3 regions of the Streptomyces sp. B21-105 genome follow, and region 3 is predicted to be linked to each of the others. Evidence: riboswitches for the same ligand, from Rfam matches in the RefSeq annotation. Region 3 holds a riboswitch; each other region holds the start of a gene.
What was found. Region 3 has a riboswitch for cobalamin ahead of QA802_RS27940 (ribonucleoside-diphosphate reductase subunit alpha). Riboswitches for the same ligand answer to the same signal wherever they lie in the genome.
Positions count from the first base shown of each region.

Region 1 (5,392 bases), 3.8 Mb from region 3:
GAGGTCGCGCGTGAGGGTGACCTGTCCGGCGGCAGTGCTGTGCACGGTGAGCCGGGGTTCGGTGGGCAGGGGCCGGCCGGGTGGCGCCTTCAACGCGGCGTCGCTGGCCAACCGGCCGGCGGCGACACCGACGGCGCCGGCGGCCAGGGCTGCGGTGACGGCGGCGGCCGTCGCTGTGACAGTGCGCACGAGCCCAGTGTCCTGGCCATCGCGCCGACCGGCCAGTGGTGCGGGACGCCCGAGGCGACGCACGCGCGAACCCCACGACCGTCAGCCCGGTTGCCCGTATCCCCGGAGGCGCTCCCCCACCTGGGCGACCTGGTCCTCCGTCAGGAGTGCGGGCGTGCGGCCGGGAACCGAGGATGCGGTCAGCCACAGACGGCACATCCACTCCAGTTGGGCCGTACGGTCGTACGCCTGGTCGAGGCCCGCACCGTGGGTCAGGGTGCCGTGGTTGCGCAGGAGGCAGCCGGACCGTCCCTCGAGGGCCCGGAGGGTGTGCGCGGCCAGCTCCTCGGTGCCGTAGGCGGCGTAGGGCGCGACCCGGACGGGTCCGCCGAGCGCGCTCGCCATGTAGTGGATCAGGGGGAGCTCGTCGACGAGGGTGGAGACGGCGGTGGCGTGCACGGCGTGGGTGTGCACGATCGCCCCGGCGTCGGTGGCCCGGTACACGGCCAGATGCATGGGGAGTTCGCTGCTGGGGGCCAGGGAGCCGAGGGCCTGCCGGCCGGTGAGGTCGACGCCGGTGACGTCGTCCGGGGCGAGCCGGTCGTAGGGCACGCCGGACGGCGTCACGAGCACGGTGTCGCCGACGCGCACCGAGACGTTGCCCGAGGTGCCGACGACCAGCCCGTCGGCGACCGTGCGGCGGGCGGCCGCCACCAGTTCGGCCCAGGCCCGCGCCTCCTCGGGGGACGCCTGCCGCCCCCGCCGCCGGACGTCCGCTCGCTCGCCTCGATGCTCAGCCATGCCGCGATCCTGTCAGTCCCGCGCGGGGGCCGTCGGCACTCCCCGCTCGGGCGACGGCACAGCCGGGTCATCCGGACACCGTGACGCCCGCCACAGTTCATCTTCCGTTCACCCGGGTTGCCTACGGTCAATCAGCCAATGACTTCGAACGATTGCCTGGGTAAATGGAAAACTTCTCGCTGATCCTCGCGATTGTGGTGGTAACCGCACTTGCGTTTGATTTCACGAACGGTTTTCACGACACCGCCAACGCGATGGCCACGACCATCTCGACCGGTGCACTCAAGCCCAAGGTCGCGGTGGCCATGTCCGCCGTGCTGAACCTTGTGGGAGCCTTCCTCTCGGTGGAGGTCGCCAACACGATCTCCAAGGGTCTCGTCGACGAGACCGGCATCCGTCCCGAGGTCATCTTCGCCGCCCTGGTCGGCGCGATCCTCTGGAATCTGCTGACCTGGCTGGTGGGTCTGCCCTCCAGCTCCTCGCACGCCCTGATGGGCGGTCTGATCGGCGCCACCATCGCCTCGGCCGGCATGGGCGCGGTGCACGGCGACGTGCTCGTCACCAAGGTGCTGCTGCCGGCGGTCGCCGCCCCGATCGTCGCGGGCGTCGCGGCGATGCTCGCCACCCGCCTCTCCTACACGCTGGGCCGCAAGGCCGACGGCAAGGCCGCGGACAAGGGTTACCGCGCGGGCCAGATCGCCTCGGCCGGCCTGGTCTCTCTCGCCCACGGCACCAACGACGCCCAGAAGACGATGGGCATCATCACCCTCGCGCTGGTCGCCGGCGGCGCCGTGGCCCCCGACTCCGACCCGCCCACCTGGGTCATCCTCTCGGCCGGTCTGGCCATCGCGCTCGGCACCTACCTCGGCGGCTGGCGCATCATCCGCACGATGGGCAAGGGGCTGACCGACCTCCAGCCGCAGCAGGGCTTCGCCGCCCAGACCAGTGCCGCGACGGTCATCCTGGCCTCGTCCCACCTCGGCTTCTCCCTCTCCACCACGCATTCGGTCTCCGGTGCGGTGATGGGCGCGGGGCTGGGCCGCAAGGGCGGCGTGGTCCGGTGGTCGACCGCGACCCGCATGTTCGTCGCCTGGGGTCTGACGCTCCCGGCCGCCGCCCTGGTGGGCGCGCTCGCCGAATCGGTCACCGGGCTCGGCGACTGGGGCACGGCCGTGGTCGCCGTCTTCCTGATCGCCTCCAGCGCGGCCATCTGGAAGATCTCCCGGCGTGAGGTCGTCGACGCGTCGAACGTCAACGAGACCGAGGAACCGGCCGGAGTGATCACCACGGCCATCGCCATGGTCGCCCCGCCGCCCACGGGCACGCCGGCCGCGGACGTCACGACGGACCTGACGGCCACCATCCCGGCGCCGCCCGCGTCGGCCGCGCCGCCCGCCCCTGCCGCTCCCCCTGCCGCGGCCGTCTGAGCCCGCGCCACCGGAACGAAGGAAGAGAACCGCCATGAAGATCGACTGGGCAGCCCTGGGCTCCGTGTTCGGCGTCAGCCTCGTGGTCACCGTGGGCCTCGTCACCCTGTTCACCCTCGGCGTCATGGGCCTGTCGCGCAGGGAACGCGCGGCGGCCGAGGGCGGCTCGGCCGCCCTCGCGGTGACGGGCGCGTACGCGTGCTTCGCCGCCTGCGCGGCAGCCGTGGCCTACGGCATCTCGCTGATCGTGGTCTGACGCGCCGTCGTCCGACGGGACGTGGGCCGACGGGACGTGGGCCGACGGGACGTGGACCTCAGGGGTGCGGGACGGATCGTCGTCCCGCACCCCGTTCCTGTTCCCGTTCCTGTTCCCGTTCCTGTGCTCGTCCGCGCACCCCGTTCCCGTACCCGCTCTCCGCACCCCGTTCGTGAACCCCGCCGGCCCCGCCGTGTGGGGTTCTGCACATCCTCCCCGCGCAGGTCAACAGCAAGTTGACGACTCTTCCGGGCCCGTGGTGGACTGCCCGGGCCATTACGGCGGCAGAAGAGGAAGCCGGTGCGAGTCCGGCGCGGTCCCGCCACTGTCACCGGGGAGCAGACCCCCGGGAGCCAGGAACTCTCGCCGCCGGTCTCGTCGAACCAGGGCGCGGACACCCTGAGTGAGGACCTCTGCCATGTGCGGCTGCCGACCGAGCGTCACCACCGAGCCGACCCCCGCCCCCACCACCGGCTGACCCGATGGGTGCCGAGCGCGTCCACGCGTACGGCGCCGCCGCCGGCCTGCTCGGCGACCTGCTCCTCGGCGATCCCCGCCGCGGGCACCCGGTCGCCGTGTTCGGGCGGGCCGCGGGCGCCGTCGAACGGCTGCTGTGGCGGGACCACCGGGGGTGGGGCGCCCTGCACACCGCCGTGTGCGCGGGCGGCGCCGTGGCCCTGGGGGCCGTCGCCTCGCGGGGCGCGCGCCGCTCTCCCGCCGCCTCCGTCGCCCTGACCGCCGCCGCCACCTGGGCCGTCGTCGGGGGCAGTTCGCTCGTGCGCGAGTCCCGAGCGATCGGGCGGGCCCTGGAGGCGGGGGACGTCGAGGCGGCCCGGGAACGGCTGCCGCATCTGTGCGGGCGGGATCCGCAGGCGCTGGACGCCGACGGGATCGCCCGGGCCGTCGTGGAGTCCGTCGCCGAGAACACCTCCGACGCCGTCGTCGGGGCGCTGGTGTGGGGCGCCGTGGGCGGTGTGCCGGGACTGGCCGGGTTCCGGGCCGTCAACACCCTGGACGCGATGGTCGGTCACCGCTCGCCGCGGTATCTGCGCTTCGGCTGGGCCGCCGCCCGGCTCGACGACCTCGCCGGGTGGCCCGGGGCGCGGCTGACCGCCGTGCTGGCCGCCGCCGCGGGCGACGATCCGCGCGGCGCGCTGCGGGCCTGGCGCGCCGACGCCCGCAAGCACCCGAGCCCCAACGCGGGCCCCGTGGAGGCTTCCTTCGCGGGCGCCCTCGGCGTGCGGCTGGGCGGGACCCTGGCGTACGGCGGCCGGGTCGAACACCGGCCGGTGCTCAACGGGGCGGCCGGACGGGCCGTCGCCGTGCCCGACATCGAACGCGCCGCGCGGCTCTCCCGCCGCGTCGGTCTGCTCGCGCTCGGCGTCACCGTCGCCGCGCGCCTCGTCGCGAAGGGACGTCAGTCATGAGCGGGGGGCTCCTCGTCGCCGGCACGACCTCCGACGCCGGCAAGAGCGTCGTCACCGCCGGGATCTGCCGGTGGCTGGTGCGACAGGGCGTCAAGGTCGCGCCGTTCAAGGCGCAGAACATGTCCCTCAACTCCTTCGTGACGCGGGAGGGCGCCGAGATCGGGCGGGCGCAGGCCATGCAGGCGCAGGCCTGCCGGGTGGAGCCGACCGCGCTGATGAACCCGGTGCTGCTCAAGCCGGGCGGGGAGCGCAGCAGCCAGGTCGTGCTGCTGGGCAGGCCGGTGGGCGAGATGAGCGCCCGTGGCTATCACGGTGGGCGCCAGCAGAGACTTCTCGGCACCGTTCTCGACTGTCTCGCCGAGTTGCGGGGCACGTATGACGCGGTGATCTGTGAGGGGGCGGGCAGTCCCGCCGAGATCAACCTGCGGCGGACCGACATCGTGAACATGGGGATCGCGCGGAGCGCGCGGCTGCCCGTGCTCGTCGTCGGCGACATCGACCGGGGCGGGGTCTTCGCGTCGTTCTTCGGCACGGTCGCCCTGCTGTCGCCCGAGGACCAGGAACTGGTCGCCGGGTTCCTGGTCAACAAGTTCCGCGGGGACGTCTCCCTGCTGGAGCCGGGCCTGGACATGCTGCACGGGCTCACCGGGCGGCGGACGTACGGGGTGCTGCCGTTCCGGCACGGGCTGGGGATCGACGAGGAGGACGGGCTGAGGGTGTCGCTGCGGGGGACCGTGCGGGAGTCGAACACCGCTCCGCCGGTCGGCGAGGACGTGCTGCGGGTCGCCGTCTGCGCGGTCCCGCTGATGTCCAACTTCACCGACGTGGACGCGCTGGCCGCCGAGCCCGGCGTCGTCGTGCGGTTCGTCGACCGGCCCGAGGAGCTGGCCGACGCCGACCTGGTCGTCGTACCGGGGACCCGGGGCACCGTGCGGGCACTGGAGTGGCTGCGCGAGCGCGGGCTGGCCGACGCGCTGGTGCGCCGGGCCGCCGAGCAGCGGCCCGTCCTCGGCGTCTGCGGGGGTTACCAGATCCTCGGCGAGCGGATCGAGGACGAGGTGGAGAGCCGGCTCGGCCGGGTCGAGGGGCTCGGACTGCTGCCCGTGCGGGTGCGGTTCGCCCCGGCGAAGACCCTGACCCGCCCGGTGGGCGAAGCCCTCGGCGAGTCCGTCGAGGGGTACGAGATCCATCACGGGGTGGCCACCGTGGACGGTGGGGAGGCGTTCCTGCGCGACGACCGCGGAAACCCCCTGGACGGCTGCCGGATCGGGCAGGTCTGGGGCACGCACTGGCACGGCTCGCTGGAGTCGGAC
Region 1 covers NZ_JARUMJ010000001.1:2,369,733-2,375,124, forward strand. The annotation lists gene QA802_RS10690 (alpha/beta hydrolase) at 1-189, opposite strand, end outside; gene QA802_RS10695 (class II aldolase/adducin family protein) at 271-969, opposite strand; gene QA802_RS10700 (inorganic phosphate transporter) at 1,134-2,396, shown strand; gene QA802_RS10705 (hypothetical protein) at 2,431-2,652, shown strand; cobalamin riboswitch at 2,896-3,034, shown strand; gene QA802_RS10710 (cobalamin biosynthesis protein) at 3,135-4,079, shown strand; gene QA802_RS10715 (cobyric acid synthase) at 4,076-5,392, shown strand, end outside.
Region 1: it holds a riboswitch for cobalamin, as region 3 does, so the genes downstream of both, QA802_RS10710 (cobalamin biosynthesis protein) here and QA802_RS27940 (ribonucleoside-diphosphate reductase subunit alpha) in region 3, are expected to answer to the same signal.

Region 2 (5,392 bases), 2.6 Mb from region 3:
AGAGTGGCCGTCAGCAGGGCGGTGGCGCAGAGCAGGACCAGCCGGGTGCGGGCCACGTGCACGCCCAGCGACGCGGCCGCGTCCTGCCCGAACGCGAAGGCGTCCAGCGTCGTCGCGTACCCCGTGCACACCAGCAGCACCGCGACCAGCACCGCCAGACCCACGCCCACGTCCGCCCAGTCGGCTCCGCTGAGCGAGCCGAGCAGCCAGAACAGGACCCCGCGAGTGGTCTCCGCGTCGGCGGCAGTCATGACGACGAACGAGGTGAGCGCCGAGAACAACTGCATCGCCGCCACCCCGGCGAGCACCACGCGGTCCGTGGCGCCGCCCAGCGTGTGACTGAGCAGCAGTACCAGTGCGAAGGAGACCGCCGCGCCCAGGAACGCGCCCCCGGACACCGACAGGGCGCCGCCGCCCGCCCCGAGCACGACCACCACGACCGCGCCCGTCGAGGCGCCGGAGGAGATCCCGAGGACGAACGGGTCGGCGAGCGGGTTGCGCAGCAGGGACTGCATCACCGCGCCGCACACGGCGAGGCCCGCGCCGCACACCGCCGCCAGCAGGGTGCGCGGCAGCCGCAGATTCCACACGATGCCGTCCCTCAGCGGCGTCAACCCGGCCTCGCCGAAGCCGAGATGGGAGGCCACTGTCGACCACACGTCCCCGACGGCGATGTCCGCCGGGCCGATGGTGATCGCCATGGCGACGGACGCGCACAGCAGCACGAGGCCGGCCGCCCACAGCGGCCCGTGGCGCACCCTGTGGCGCGGCTCCCGTGCCGCCACCGCGGGCGCGGCGGCGGCCGCCGGGTCGGCGACAGTCATCCCGCGAGGCCGTACGCGCGCAGTGCCGCGGCCACCTTCTCCACGCCCTCGACCGTGCGCACGGTCGGGTTCATCGCCTGCCCGGACAGCAGCACGTACCGCTTCTTCCGCACGGCGGTCATGTTCCTGGTGACCGGATCGGACTCCAGGAACGCGATCTTCCTGGCCGCGGTCTCGGCCGTCTGCTGCTTACGGGTCAGATCGCCGATGACGAGGACGTCCGGGTCGCGGTCGGCGACCGTCTCCCAGTTGACCTGCGGCCACTCCTCCTCGGTGTCGTCGAAGACGTTCTTCGCACCGACTTCGCGGGTGATGACGCCGGGGGCGCCGCAGCAGCCGGCCAGGTAGGGGGACTGGGAGTTGGCGAACCAGTAGAGGAGGGTGACGTCCTTTGCGTCGAGTCCCGAAGCGGCCCTGCTCACCCGGGACTTCAGGTCGGCCACCAGGATCTCCCCCCGCTTCTCGACACCGAAGACCCGGGCCAGGTCGCGTACTTCGCCGTACACCGCGTCCATGGTGAGCGGCTCGGTGCGGACGCCGTCGCCGTCGCCGCTGTTGTCCTTGCCGGCGCAGTCGGCGGGGGAGAGATAGGCCGGCACCCCGAGCTTCTCGAACTGCTCGCGGGTGGCCACCCCGCCCTTGCCGAGCGTGGAGGCGAACGAGGCGGCCACGAAGTCGGGTTCGACGTCCAGGACCTTCTCGAAGGAGGGTGCGTTGTCGGCCAGCCGCGGCACCCGGGCGTTTGCCTTCTCCAGGCTCTCGGGCAGCGGTTCGGTCCAGGTGGCGGTGCCCGCCATCCGGTCGCCGAGCCCGAGGGAGAGCATGATCTCCGTCGTACCCTGGTTGAGGGAGACCGCCCGCCGCGGGGGCGTGTCGATCCGGACCCGCTGTCCGCAGTTGTCGAGCGTGACCGGATGGCCGGCCGCCTGCCCCCCGGCGGGACCGTCGGTGGCGGCCGAGGAGGCGGGGGAGGTGGCGGATCCGCCGCAGCCGGTCGACAGGAGGGCGCCTGCCAGGAACAGGACGGCAGAGCGGACGGGACGTGCGAACGGCACGGAGTTTCCTTCGTCGTCGAGGGCTCAAGCGCGAAGCCCGGTCGTACGGTGCGCTCCTCCGGCCGGTCTGCGGCACCGGAGGCCGCCAGCAGGTCTTCGGACTCGGGGTCACCCGGGCGAGGCGCCTTCCCGGAGCGCGCGCGTGCGCGCCCCAGTGGCCGAAAGCCCCGCCCGTCGCCCTTACCGCTGCGCGTCAGCTCCGGAGTCTCACCGGATTCCCTGACCCCTGCGCGCCCGGGGGCGCGCACGAGTACGACTGGCTTCGGCAAGCTACCACAGGCGTCGAGGGTCCTGACGGGGGTGACCTTCGACACATCGGAGGTCTCCGGGCCACTACGTGCTTTCATCGTGCACCTGTTGCTCAGCACGCACTGTTCCCGCAGGGAAAGCACGTGTCACCCGACCTTTGACATGGCGTCATATCGGCGTGAAAGGGCCGGAGTGCGGCCGGGTACTTACTTTCAGGTGCGTGGACCGGCATGCAATGACCCGCTCCCGAACCGCCGTTCGAGCGCCTAGTCTGTCGTCCGGACCCCCACCGGGCCTTCCCCCGCAGCGTGGGCGGGATCTTTGCCCGTCCCCACCGAGAACAGGCGGCCGAGGGCATGCAGTCACTGCGCCCAGAAGACCCCGAGCAGCTCGGGCCGTACCGGCTCGTGGCCCGGCTCGGCGCAGGCGGCATGGGCCGGGTCTATCTGGCACGGTCGTCGGCCGGCCGTGTCGTCGCGGTCAAGGTGATCCGTCCCGAGATGGCGGACGACAACAACTTCCGTATCCGCTTCCGGCGGGAGGTGGCGGCCGCGGCCGCAGTCGGCGGTGCCTACACGGCACACGTCGTCGACGCCGCACCGGACGACGAGACGCCCTGGCTCGCCACCGACCACGTACCCGGCCCCACCCTGGCCGAGGCGGTCGCCGCGCACGGGCCGCTGCCGGCGGAGACGGTCCTCGCACTGGGCGCGGGCATCGCCGAGGCGCTGATGGCGGTGCACGCCGAAGGGCTCGTGCACCGTGACCTCAAACCGTCCAACGTGCTGCTCGCGGCGGACGGCCCGCGGGTCATCGACTTCGGCATCGTGCGCGCCCGTGACGGCTATGAACTCACCGGTTCCGGCACCCTGTTCGGCTCCCTCGACTACATGTGCCCGGAGCAGGCAACCGGAGATCCGATGGGCCCCGAGGGCGACGTCTTCTGCCTCGGCTCGGTGCTCGCGTTCGCCGCGTCCGGACGCTCGCCGTTCGGCGGGGCGGTGGGCGCGGCGCTGCTCTACCAGGTGGCCCACGGGGCGCCCGACCTGAGTCTGGTGCCCGAACCGCTGGACAAGATCATCGGTCTGTGTCACGCCAAGGACCCCGTCCTGAGGATCCACCCCGACCGGCTCTCCGCGGCCTGCGCACCCGGCGGCGCCGAACAGGTGCTGACGGAGGGCTGGCTGCCGGCGCCCGTGGCCGCCATGGTCGACGCCCACCGGGCCGCCGTGCGGGACCTGGACCGCCTCGCCCCGCCGGCCGCGGATCCGCGGCCCGGGGCTGCCTTCGCGCCGCCCGCGCCGCCCGAGGGGCCCGTCGCCGAGCGGTCTGAGCTCACCGGCCAGTCGGCATACGGCGCCCCCGAAAGCGGCAGCAGCGACGGGAACAGCTACGGAAACGGCAACAGCTGCGGAAACGGGAACAGATACGGAAGCGGATACGGAAGCGGAGCCAGAAACGGCATCACCAGCAGAAACGAAGACCGAAACGGCTACGCAAACCGCAGCGGAAACCAGGGCGTCGCAAGCCGCGGTGAGGGCGCCACAGCCGTCGGCGGCGCGGAGCCCCCCACGGCACTGGCGCGAGCCGAGTCGTTCGTCTCACCGGACGTGCCGGCCCAGGTGCGGAGGCAGCCCCAGGCGCAGGCGCTCACGCGGGCCGAGTCCCGGGCAGAAACCCGAGCCCGATCCGAAACGGGCTACGAAACGGGCTACGAAACCCGATCCGAAACCGGCTACGAAAACCGGTCCGCAGCCCAGCCCGACGCCCGGTCCGCAGCCCAGGCCGAGACACGAGGACAGGCCGCGGAACCGGCCAAGGGGCGTTCGCAGAGGCCGGGTTCGACGCCGTTGCCGCAATCGGCGTCGAAACGTTCCGCCGCACCCGCACCCGCACCCGCACCCGCACCGTCGCCCGCGCACCACCGGGCTCCCGCACGCACCGGAGTCGCCCGGCGCGCGGTCCTGGGGGCCACCGCCGGCGCGGCGCTCGTCGCGGGAGCGACACTCGCCGTCCGCGGAACGCCGGGCGCAGAACCGGGTACGGAAGCCGCGCGTCCGCTCGGCCGGGCACCGGAGCCGACCTGGGTCTACCGGGGCGGACCGCTGTTGCAGGCCCCGGCCGTCTTCCACGACGGCGCAGCCCTGGTGAAGACCCGCCCGGGGGACATGATCGGCCTCGACGTGAAGAACGGTTCGCGGCCCCGGTGGGTGTATCAGGGCATCAGCCTCTCGCCCGGCCCCGTCCTGCTGATCAACGGCGCGGCGGTCGCGCTGGGCACGGGCGCGACGGTGATCGGCGTGGACCCGGTCGGCGGCGCGGAGCAGTTCACCCTCGACTTCGGCGAGGACTACCGGTTCGACCAGTTGCTCGGCGGCTACGACGATCACACCGTCTCGGTGCTCGGCGCCAAGCTGCAGCGCCGGCCGGGGGAGCAAGGGGTGGCGACCTCCACCGACTCCGTCTTCGGCGTCGACATCGAGGCGCGTCAGGCCGTCGTCATACCGATCGATCCGCAGGACGTCGGCATCGCCCTGCAGCCAGTCCTCACCGGCGAGTACTTCGTCTACGCCGACGGACTGCGCAACGTGGCCGTCCGCGGCACCCGTGACGGCGGCGCGCTGCGCTGGCGGCACCCGGTGGGCTACGACCTCAGGCCGGGCCTGGCCGTGCTCGGGCAGACCGTCTTCGCGGTCGGTTCCGAGGTCATCGCCCTCGAGCTGAGCACCGGCAGGCTCCGGTGGAACACGAAGGCGGAACGGGGCATGTACGCCTCCCTCGGAGCCGTCGGCAACACCGTCTACGTCACCGGCACCGACCCCACCGGCGTGTACGCCTTCGACGCGGCGAACGGCTCCCGGCGCTGGTTCTGCGAGACTCCCCGCCTCGACGTGGACAGTCCCGTCGTGGTGGGCGGGCGCGCCGTGTACGTGACGGCCTTCGAGAGCAAGGACGGCTTCTACGCGATCGACATCGCCTCGGGCCGTCTGCTGTGGAACTTCACCGACGGCCGCGAGACCGGCGTCAACCGGTGGCAGGTCGCCTGCGACGCCGCCGGACATCTGGTGGCCCACCACTTCGACCGGGTCTACGGGCTGTCCGTCACCTGAGGGCGACGCGTTCGAGGCGGGCGGAGCGCGCTTCAGAAGCGGGGACCACCCGTTCGGACCGCGGCCCGCGGCGGCCGACGCGCGAGCACCGCGGCGCGGTGCCACGCTGAGGGCGTTGACGGATCTGCGAAAGGGCAACGTCGTGATGACCACC
Region 2 covers NZ_JARUMJ010000001.1:8,728,148-8,733,539, forward strand. The annotation lists gene QA802_RS39030 (FecCD family ABC transporter permease) at 1-824, opposite strand, end outside; gene QA802_RS39035 (ABC transporter substrate-binding protein) at 821-1,879, opposite strand; cobalamin riboswitch at 1,970-2,100, opposite strand; gene QA802_RS39040 (protein kinase domain-containing protein) at 2,485-5,238, shown strand; partial or broken gene QA802_RS39045 (VOC family protein) at 5,381-5,392, shown strand, end outside.
Region 2: it holds a riboswitch for cobalamin, as region 3 does, so the genes downstream of both, QA802_RS39035 (ABC transporter substrate-binding protein) here and QA802_RS27940 (ribonucleoside-diphosphate reductase subunit alpha) in region 3, are expected to answer to the same signal.

Region 3 (5,392 bases):
AGCGTCAGATAGAACTGGACGTGCACGGCCTCCTCGAAGAGCTGCCTGGACAGGTACAGGCGCGCTTCGGGGGAGTTGATGTGCTTGTACAGCGTCAGCACGAGGTTGTTCGCCACGATCGAGTCGCCCGTCGCGAAGAACGCGACCAGCCGGCCGATCATGTGCTGCTCGCCCTCGGACAGCTTCGCCAGGTCGGTGACGTCCGAGTGGAGGTCTACCTCCTCGACGGTCCAGGTGTTCTTGATGGCGTCCCGGTAGCGCTCGTAGAAGTCGGGGTAGCGCATCGGACGCAGGGTCAGCTCGAAGCCCGGGTCGAGCAGGTTCTTCTCGGCCTTGCCGGTCGTCACGGCCTTGTCGGCCTTGTCGGCCCTGTCGGTCTTCTCGGGTGCGGTGGTCATTACTGGCAGGCCTCGCAGGACTCGGGGTTCTCCAGGGAGCAGGCGACGGCGTCGGGGTCGGCGGCCTGCTGCACGGGGACGGTCTTCTCCGGCTGCGCCTGGGCCTGGGCGGCCCGGGCGATCCGGGTGGCCGGGCGCGAGCGCAGGTAGTACGTCGTCTTCAGGCCCGACTTCCACGCGTACGCGTACATCGAGGAGAGCTTGCCGATCGTCGGCGTCTCCAGGAACAGGTTCAGCGACTGCGCCTGGTCGAGGTACGGGGTACGGGCGGCGGCCATGTCGATCAGGCCGCGCTGGGGGATCTCCCACGCCGTGCGGTACAGGTCCCGCACCTCGGCCGGGATCCACGCGAAGCCCTGCACCGAGCCGTTCGCCTCGCGGAGCGCCTCACGGGTACGGGCGTCCCAGACGCCGAGCTCCTTGAGCTCGCGCACCAGGTACGAGTTGACCTGGAGGAACTCCCCGGACAGCGTCTCGCGCTTGAACAGGTTCGACACCTGCGGCTCGATGCACTCGTAGACGCCCGCGATGGAGGCGATGGTGGCGGTGGGCGCGATGGCGAGCAGCAGGGAGTTGCGCAGACCCGTCGAGGCGATCCGCTCGCGCAGTGCCGCCCAGCGCTCGGGCCAGGCGAACTCGACGCCGTAGTGGTCCGGGTGCAGCACGCCCCTGGCCGTACGGGTCTTCTCCCAGGCCGGCAGCGGACCGCTCCGCTCGGCCAGGTCCGCGGAGGCCTCGTAGGCGGCGAGCATGACCCGCTCGGCGATACGGGTGGACAGGGCCTTGGCCTCGGGAGAGTCGAAGGGCAGCCGCAGCTGGAAGAAGACGTCCTGGAGGCCCATCGCGCCCAGCCCGACCGGACGCCAGCGGGCGTTGGACCGGCCCGCCTGCTCGGTCGGGTAGAAGTTGATGTCGACGACGCGGTCGAGGAACGTGACGGCCGTGCGGACGGTCCCGTCCAGCCGCTCCCAGTCGATGTCGCCGGCCGCCGTGTCGACGAACGCGCCGAGGTTCACCGAGCCCAGGTTGCACACCGCCGTCTCGCCGTCGTCGGTGACCTCCAGGATCTCCGTGCAGAGGTTGGAGGAGTGCACGACGTGGCCCGGCTCGGCCGTCTGGTTGGCGGTGCGGTTGGCCGCGTCCTTGAAGGTCATCCAGCCGTTGCCGGTCTGCGCGAGGGTGCGCATCATGCGGCCGTACAGGTCACGGGCCGGGATGGTCTTCTTCGCCAGGCCGTCCGCCTCGGCCTTGCGGTAGGCCGCGTCGAACTCGTCGCCCCACAGGTCGACCAGCTCGGGCACGTCGGCCGGGGAGAACAGCGACCACGGCTCGTCGGCGTTGACCCGGCGCATGAACTCGTCCGGGATCCAGTGCGCCAGGTTCAGGTTGTGCGTGCGCCGGGCGTCCTCACCGGTGTTGTCCCGCAGCTCCAGGAACTCCTCGATGTCGGAGTGCCAGGTCTCCAGGTAGACCGCCGCCGCGCCCTTGCGCCGGCCGCCCTGGTTCACGGCGGCGACGGAGGCGTCCAGGGTCTTGAGGAACGGCACGATGCCGTTGGAGTGCCCGTTGGTGCCGCGGATCAGCGAACCCCGGCTGCGGATGCGGGAGTACGACAGCCCGATGCCGCCGGCGTGCTTCGACAGCCGGGCCACCTGGTGGTAACGGTCGTAGATGGAGTCCAGCTCGTCCAGCGGGGAGTCGAGGAGGTAGCAGGACGACATCTGCGGGTGCCGGGTGCCGGAGTTGAAGAGCGTGGGGGAGGACGGCAGGTATTCCAGCCGGCTCATCAGCCGGTAGAGCGCGGCGACTTCGTCCAGGGCGCGCGCCGTGTTTCCCCCGGAGGGGGTGCCCCCATCCGCCAGACCGGCGGCGACGCGCAGCAGGAAGTGCTGGGGCGTCTCGACCACCTTGCGGGTGATCGGGTGCCGCAGGAGGTAGCGGCTGTGCAGGGTGCGCAGTCCGAAGTAGCCGAAGCGGTCGTCGGCGGCGGTGTCGATCAGCGCGTCGAGACGGGCCGCGTGGATGCGCGCGAACTCGGCGGTGCGGTCCGCGATCAGGCCCTCGCGGTGGCCGACGGCGACCGACGCGGTGAACGAGGTGACGCCCTGGGAGGCGGCCTCCGCGGCGATGGAGATCGTCAGCAGCCGGGCGGCCAGCTTCGAGTAGGCGGGGTCCTCGGCGATCAGGCCGGCGGCCGCCTCCGTGGCCAGCTCGCGCAGCTCCGCCTCGTCGGCCCGGGCGGACCGGCCGCGCAGCGCGGCGGCGGCGACCCGGCCGGGGTCGGCGTCGGGCAGGTCGGCGGTCAGCTCGGTCAGGGTACGCAGCAACGCGGTCCCGGGACCGTCGGTCTTCAGCTCGGTGACTGAGGCCGGTTCGGCTGGCGCGATGGTCACGTGGGGCTCTCCCTCGCTCGGCAGGGGGCCTGGCGCAGGGCAGGGGGCAGCACACGAGCGCGCGGGGGCGTCGCGTCCACCGGCCCACTCCACGAGGCCCGGACGTCAGGGCAACCCGGACCGGACGGCCGGGCGCGCTGTCGGCAGGACCTCGGACTGAACAGGCGTGCCCATATGGGTAGGGATGCACGCGAGTACACCGTTGCGGGACAGTTCCGGATTCGCACCGGATTCCCCTGCGGCGACAGCGAGCATGAGCATACATCTTGTGCTCACCCGTCACGCCACCCCCAGATGTTGTGTCGGGGCGGTTTCAGAGCGTCAACTGATAGGTGAGCAGAGTGAGGTCGTCCAGGTGCGGCACGGGATTCCAGTCCCGCTCGGGTGTGCGGACGAAACCGAGACGTTCGTAGATCCGGTGCGCGCTGTGCATACTGCGCTGACTCGACAGGACGACGGCCGTGCAGCCCCGGGTGCCCCGCGCCCGCTCGAGGCAGGCCCGCACCAGGGCCTCCCCGGCACCCCGGCCGCGCGCCGCGTGCGCGACCGCGAGCGCACGGATCTCGGCCTCACCGGGCCGCGCGATGTCGGCGACCGGGCCGGGACCGGCCACGAAGGTGACGCCGCCGAGGAGCCGGTCGCCGTCCATGGCCACCAGCACCTCGGCGGCGGCCGCCCGCGCGGCGACGTCCTTCAACACCGGCAGATACGGGTCCTCCTCGCCGTAGTCGAGGAGACCGTCCTGGAGGTAGGCCTGGGCGGTGAGTTCACCGAGGGCCCGGTACTCGCCGGGCGCGACCTGCCGTATCGCGATGTCCATGGCCCCGAGTCTGCCGGACGCCCGGGTTGCGGAGCGTACCGGGAGTGTTTCCATGGAAGTAGCCGCCGACGCCGCGCGAATCCTCCGCCCGCGAATCCTTTTTCGCGAGTCCTCTGCCGGCGAGTCCACTGCCTGCGAGTCCTCTGTCCGCGAGCCCTCCGTCCGGGGACCGCTCCCGGGACTCGGAAGGAGAACGGCATGACGAGGGTCGTCCGCCATCCGCCCGGCAAGGAGCGACCGCGCGACGCGCCGATGGCCACGCTGCCTTTCCGGCGGGCGGGAACCCGCCTGCGGCACGGGCTCGTCGGCCGCTGGCACTCCCTGACGATCCGTCGGGAGGCCCGCCGCGGCGTCGCCCGCCCCAAGAAGTGGCGCCGGTGGGTCTCCTACGCCAACGTCACCCGGGCGGTCTGGCTGGTCGCCGTGCTGGCGGTGCTCGCCTGGGTCGGGGAGGGCGTGTTCATCCTCGTCACGCACGACACGACCGGCTTCGAGAAGTGGCGGCAGAACAACCAGGGATTCGAGATCGTCTCCCGGTTCGTCGGTCCGGTCCTCGCCGCCTCGATCGCCGCCGCGCTCTTCCTGTTCTGGTGGTACCGCTGGACCAAGCGGCGTTACCTCACCAAGGCCCTGCGGGATCCCCGGGCCCTGGTGCCCACCGCCGGATACGACACCCGCGAGATCGTCGGCCGCGAGGACATCGCCCAGGTCATCGCCGAGCGGCTGCGGGAGCGCGACACCCGGCGGCCGTATCTGCTCGTCGGCGGCGTCGGCGCGGGGAAGACCGCCGTCCTCGTACGGCTCACCGAACTCCTGGCCCGCCAGCACGCCGTACCGGTGCCGATCAGGCTGCGCGACGCGACGGACGGCGCCGAGCTCAACTTCGAGCGACTGGCCAGGGAGCGGTTCGCCCAGGAGGCGCCCAAGGGGGTTCTGGCGCGCAGCAAGACCGACCGGGTGTGGCAGCAACTCCTCGCCGACGACAAACCGGTCGTCCTCGCCGACGGCCTGGAGGAGGCCCTGCTCGACGACGGCCGGCAGCAGAACCGGGACAACGTCATCCGCCAGGCCATCGAGCGCGCCCGCGAGGAGAAGCTGCCCCTGGTGATCGCCTCCCGGCCGCACAGCCCGCTGGAGACCACCTCCGCCGCGATCGTGATGCTCGAACCCCTCAGCGAGGAGGAGGCGCTGCGCTTCGTCGAGGCGGACGTGCCGGACACCGACGAGCGCCGGGTGGACTGGATCGTGGAGACGGCGGAGGTGACCGAGTCGCCGGTCTACCTCCAGATCGCCCGCGAACTCCACCGGCGGGGAATCCTGGAGCACGACCGTCCGGAGGACGACCCGCAGCACGTCATCACCCGCAGCCGCGACCGCGCCACCCTGCGGCTCTGGCTGATGGAGACCTGGGCCGAGGCGCTGTGCGAGGGCAAACTGCGCGAGGACGTCGCGCTGACCCCCGGCGAGCGCCGTGACACGCTCGAAGTGGTGTGCGCCCTGGCCTGCCTCGGACTGCTCCAGGACACGCTGGAGGTCGGCTTCGCGGAGCTGCTCGACCCGAACATCCTGCATCCCGGCGCGGCCAGGCGCGCCCGGGCCCGCGCCGAGCACCTGTGGTCCGGCCGCGGCTTCGACCAGTACGGCAAGCGGGACAACACGCTCGTCGACTGGCACCGGCAGCAGATCTGGGAGGTGCTGTGCCGGCGACTCGGCGAACAGGAAGGCAGGCGGCTGCGCGAGGGCAACCTGGACCAGTGCCATGCCGTCCTCGCCCGCTTTGC
Region 3 covers NZ_JARUMJ010000001.1:6,153,753-6,159,144, forward strand. The annotation lists gene QA802_RS27935 (ribonucleotide-diphosphate reductase subunit beta) at 1-398, opposite strand, end outside; gene QA802_RS27940 (ribonucleoside-diphosphate reductase subunit alpha) at 398-2,791, opposite strand; cobalamin riboswitch at 2,917-3,052, opposite strand; gene QA802_RS27945 (GNAT family N-acetyltransferase) at 3,105-3,611, opposite strand; gene QA802_RS27950 (NACHT domain-containing protein) at 3,810-5,392, shown strand, end outside.